Regions from separate parts of the Trichococcus flocculiformis genome, predicted to be linked through region 1. Evidence: a T-box and tRNA genes for the amino acid it is inferred to sense, from the RefSeq annotation. Region 1 holds a T-box; the other holds one or more tRNA genes.

Region 1 (2,386 bases):
GCGATCGCTGTCGCTTTATCCAATCCGTTCAAGAAGTCGGAGTTGATGTGTAAGCCATCTTCCGTATAGGCTTCCTCTTCGACGTTTCCACCTTCAAGAACCGGAATAATCTCCAAGTCGAATTTTTTGGCAAATTCATAATCACGCGTATCATGGGCAGGGACAGCCATGATGGCGCCGGTTCCGTATGTCGCCAATACATAATCGGCGATCCAGATCGGGATTTCTTTGCCATTGACTGGATTGATTGCATAAGCGCCTGTGAATACGCCGGTCTTTTCTTTTGCAAGCTCCGTACGGTCCAGATCGCTCTTCAGTGAAATGGAATCGATATAAGCTTTGACAACTTCGGCTTGTTGGTTGGACATGATTTCCTTCACCAACGGCAATTCTGGCGCCATGACCGCATAGGTCGCGCCATACAAGGTATCCGGTCTAGTCGTGAAGACCGTAAATTCCTTATCCGAATCTTTGATTTTGAAAATAACGTTCGAACCTTCAGAACGTCCGATCCAGTTCCGTTGCATCTCCTTGATGCTCTCAGGCCAATCCACCAATTCCAGATCATCCAGCAAGCGTTCTGCATAAGCAGTGATTTTCAGCATCCACTGTCTCATCGGTTTACGGTAGACCGGATGACCGCCGCGTTCGCTGACGCCGTCGACAACTTCTTCGTTGGCAAGAACGGTACCCAATGCCGGACACCAGTTGACGGAAACTTCCGCCTCATAGGCCAAACCTTGTTCGTACAATTTTGTGAAGATCCATTGCGTCCATTTGTAGTAGCTTGGGTCCGTCGTATTGATTTCACGGCTCCAGTCATAACTGAACCCTAGCGATTGGATCTGGCGCTTGAAAGTTTTGATGTTAAGCTCGGTAAAATCAGCCGGATCGTTACCAGTATCCAGCGCATATTGCTCAGCCGGCAAACCGAAAGCATCCCACCCCATCGGATGCAATACATTGAAACCTTGTGCGCGTTTTGCACGGGCAACGATATCCGTTGCCGTGTAGCCCTCCGGATGGCCTACATGCAAGCCTTGTCCGGATGGGTAAGGGAACATATCCAATACATAATATTTCGGTTTCCCGCCCGCTTCGGTCGTTTTGAAGGTGCGGTTGTCTGCCCAATATTTCTGCCATTTTTTCTCGATCGTTTTATGCGTATAACCCATTTCCAGCAACATCCTTTTCTTTTCATTCATCCAAACAGGCGATGGCCATAAAAAAAGTCCTATAGGCAACGTCCATCACTGGTTCTGCCTATAGGACGAAATGTTCGCGGTACCACCTATATTGAATGTCTTTGCATTCCTTATCATGCCTGTAACGCAGCGATGCGGTCCCGCTTACTGATGCTTTCGGCGGAACAACTCAAAGGCGAGTTCAAAAGGCTCTTTGTGCATTTTCACCACCCATGCACTCTCTTCAAAAAAGCTGCTCTCTACTATTCCTTCTCTATGTCTGTTTCAGTTATGAATTGATTCATCTGCTATTTTAACAAATAAAACTCATTTCATCAAGACTTGATGCCTTCAAGCGTGATTCAGTTGATTACTTAAAAAGTGATGACTTGTCCGACATAAATGACGTTGGAAGTCATATCATTCGCTTCGATCAAAGCTGCTAAGCTAACACCCTTTTTCTTGGCGATGCTGTACAAAGTGTCGCCTTTTTGGACAGTATAAGTATTGCCGGATGCCTCAGGCTCACTTGTGGTCGGCGCTGTTGTCTGCGTTGAACTCGTCGTTGCAGCCAACTTCAAGGATTGGTTCACAAAAATGATATCCGTGTTCAGGTTGTTCCAAGCCTTCAATTCAGCAACCGAAACACCATTAGCGGAGGCTATTTTATAAAGCGTGTCCCCTTTTTGGACCGTATACATTTTATTCACGACTGTCGGAACAGAAGGCTTCGTCACAGTCGGTGGCGTTACGCCTGTGGAATTATTCCCATTCGTAACTGATTTTGTTACTTTCAAGGATTGACCCGGATAAATATAATCGGAACTCAGATTGTTCAGAGTCTTCAATTCAGCTACACTCAATCCGTTCGCATTCGCGATTTTCCAAAGCGTATCGCCGGATGCCACAGTGATTGTGCTTACAGTCGAAGGCGGTGTCGGCACTGCTGGATTGCTTGGCGGCGTCACACTCGGTGTTGTCGTAGTTTTTTTAACCAATAATGTTTGCCCCGGAACGATGACATCACTCGTCAGGTTGTTCAGAGTCTTCAATTCAGCTACACTCAATCCGTTCGCATTCGCGATTTTCCAAAGCGTATCGCCGGATGCCACAGTGATTGTGCTTACAGTCGAAGGCGGTGTCGGCACTGCTGGATTGCTTGGCGGCGTCACACTCGGTGTTGTCGTAGTTTTTTTAACCAA
Region 2 (2,386 bases), 1.1 Mb from region 1:
ACAGAAGTTAAGAAATGAGTGAGCCGCGGTGAAGAAAAGTATTTACACACCTTACTATTTTATTCAAGATTATTTGACTGAGTATTTTTTAGCGTTTGAAAAGAAAACAACAGTTGTCAAAGCAATTCAATCTTCATATATGGAAAATAAAATATCTACAACTCCGTTTATACCAAATTTTTCTAGTTGGGACGTATCCGATAGCGAGTAGTTAGTTGAGCTTTTTTCAGAAAACACGATCGATATCTCGCCGATCATCCGTGATCCAAAAAGATTTACAACAAATGTATCTGAAGACTACTTCATTTTCTCTGACAGAGACGCCAAAATATTGCTTCATTTTTATAATGAAGCAGCTCACTCTCATAGTCATAATTATTTCGAAATAAACTATGTTTTAAAAGGCAGCATGAAATTTGAATGTGTCGGAGAAACCAGAACAATGAGTGAAGGCGAACTGTGTATTATTGCTCCCGAAACAAACCATACTATAGTAGCAGATGATCAGAGTATCATCATCTGTATAGTAATCAAAAAAAGTACATTCCACACTTCATTTTTTGATATCTTACGTTATGATAGCCTGCTGTCTCAATTCTTTCACAATAGTTTATACACTTCCAATAAAAATTACTTGCTGTTTGTAGTTCCACCTAGTGAGAAATTTTGCGAAATCATCAAGAATATTTTTATTGAATCCCACTCCAATGAACCGAATGCAAATGCCGTTTGCTGCAGCTACATCAATATATTTTTGAATGAAGTGTTAAGAAATTTTAGCAACACCTATCTATACTTCAAGCCAACAAACACGATTTCTTCGCAAATCACTCCCATACTGGCATACATAAAAAATAACTACCAATCAGTATCGTTGCAATTTCTAGGTGAAAAATTCAATTATGATGCGGCATACTTAGGCAAACAGATAAAAAGATTGATGGGATCTTCCTATAATGAAATTGTAAACAAGTATAAAGTGGATAATGCAGTGCTATTACTGAAGTATTCTGAGAAAAAAATATCAGAAATTAGCGAAGCCGTCGGATACAACTCTACTGACCATTTTTCTCGCTGTTTCAAAGATGAATTTTATGTTTCACCAATACAATACCGGAAAAAAATGCAATCAAATTTTGAAGATGATGATTATTTTCATTAAAACGCCAAAAAAAGATGCATCAAACGTCCGAAAACGTTGATGCATCAATATACCGGCGGCCGGGGTCGAACCGGCACGCCCTTGCGGGCACTGGATTTTGAGTCCAGCGCGTCTGCCAATTCCGCCACGCCGGCATGATATGAAGAATGCAATTTTCCATCTTACTTATACTTATGGAAAGGCGGTAACCGGATTTGAACCGGTGATAGAGGTTTTGCAGACCTGTGCCTTACCACTTGGCTATACCGCCGAGATGTTGCTATTTGAAAAAACTGGGCTAGCTGGATTCGAACCAACGAATGACAGAGTCAAAGTCTGTTGCCTTACCGCTTGGCGATAGCCCAATAAGAGGGCGACTGATGGGAATTGAACCCACGAATGCCGGATCCACAAACCGGTGCGTTAACCACTTCGCCACAATCGCCATAATATAATGTTGAGACAGGGGTAGTAGGAATTGAACCCACACCGACGGTTTTGGAGACCGTTGTTCTACCTTTAAACTATACCCCTATTCAGAGTACGCTTTTTTAAAACAATGGAGGGAGGCAGATTCGAACTGCCGAACCCGAAGGAGCGGATTTACAGTCCGCCGCGTTTAGCCACTTCGCTATCCCTCCATCATATAAAAAGTGGTCCGAGACGGATTCGAACCGCCGACACCTTGAGCTTCAATCAAGTGCTCTACCAACTGAGCTATCAGACCAAAATAATAAGAAAAGCGTAACGGGTTTGTTCAGCCCTGAAAGAAATTTAGGGAATTGTGCCGACTGAGCATCGTAGAGCGCAATAGGTACAATTTATCTAATTTCCGAAGGGATAACCCGTGAAGCTAGCCATCTTGTTAGAAGCATAGCCCACTTTCCAGAAACAAAACGGCTCCGACGGGATTTGAACCCGCGATCTCCTGCGTGACAGGCAGGCATGTTGACCCCTACACCACGGAACCAATGGAGGTTGACGGGATCGAACCGCCGACATCCTGCTTGTAAGGCAGACGCTCTCCCAGCTGAGCTAAACCTCCATAATGCTGGAAACACTGTGAACTGATGTTCAAGTGTCTCATGTCTGTACAACAGCTGAAGCTGCAACAGCCATGACAATGATCCGTACGGGAATCGAACCCGTGTTACCGCCGTGAAAGGGCGGTGTCTTAACCGCTTGACCAACGGACCGTTAAGTTAAAAATACTATTAAGATGGAAAGTGTTGCTTGGAGTTGGGC

What was found. The T-box of region 1 lies ahead of leuS (leucine--tRNA ligase). A T-box ahead of a tRNA ligase gene usually reads a tRNA of that ligase, here a tRNA-Leu.
Region 2: it encodes a tRNA-Leu, which carries the amino acid that the T-box ahead of leuS (leucine--tRNA ligase) is inferred to sense. The anticodon was not compared.

Annotation. Positions count from the first base shown of each region.
Region 1 covers NZ_OY759718.1:2,069,943-2,072,328, forward strand. Annotated here, with positions in the region: gene leuS (leucine--tRNA ligase) at 1-1,175, opposite strand, end outside; T-box leader at 1,264-1,470, opposite strand; gene ACKPCD_RS09870 (LysM peptidoglycan-binding domain-containing protein) at 1,559-2,386, opposite strand, start outside.
Region 2 covers NZ_OY759718.1:55,673-58,058, forward strand. Annotated here, with positions in the region: gene ACKPCD_RS00280 (helix-turn-helix domain-containing protein) at 332-1,162, shown strand; tRNA gene ACKPCD_RS00285 (tRNA-Leu) at 1,213-1,296, opposite strand; tRNA gene ACKPCD_RS00290 (tRNA-Cys) at 1,342-1,412, opposite strand; tRNA gene ACKPCD_RS00295 (tRNA-Gln) at 1,435-1,506, opposite strand; tRNA gene ACKPCD_RS00300 (tRNA-His) at 1,514-1,586, opposite strand; tRNA gene ACKPCD_RS00305 (tRNA-Trp) at 1,605-1,675, opposite strand; tRNA gene ACKPCD_RS00310 (tRNA-Tyr) at 1,702-1,782, opposite strand; tRNA gene ACKPCD_RS00315 (tRNA-Phe) at 1,796-1,868, opposite strand; tRNA gene ACKPCD_RS00320 (tRNA-Asp) at 2,039-2,111, opposite strand; tRNA gene ACKPCD_RS00325 (tRNA-Val) at 2,114-2,186, opposite strand; tRNA gene ACKPCD_RS00330 (tRNA-Glu) at 2,266-2,337, opposite strand.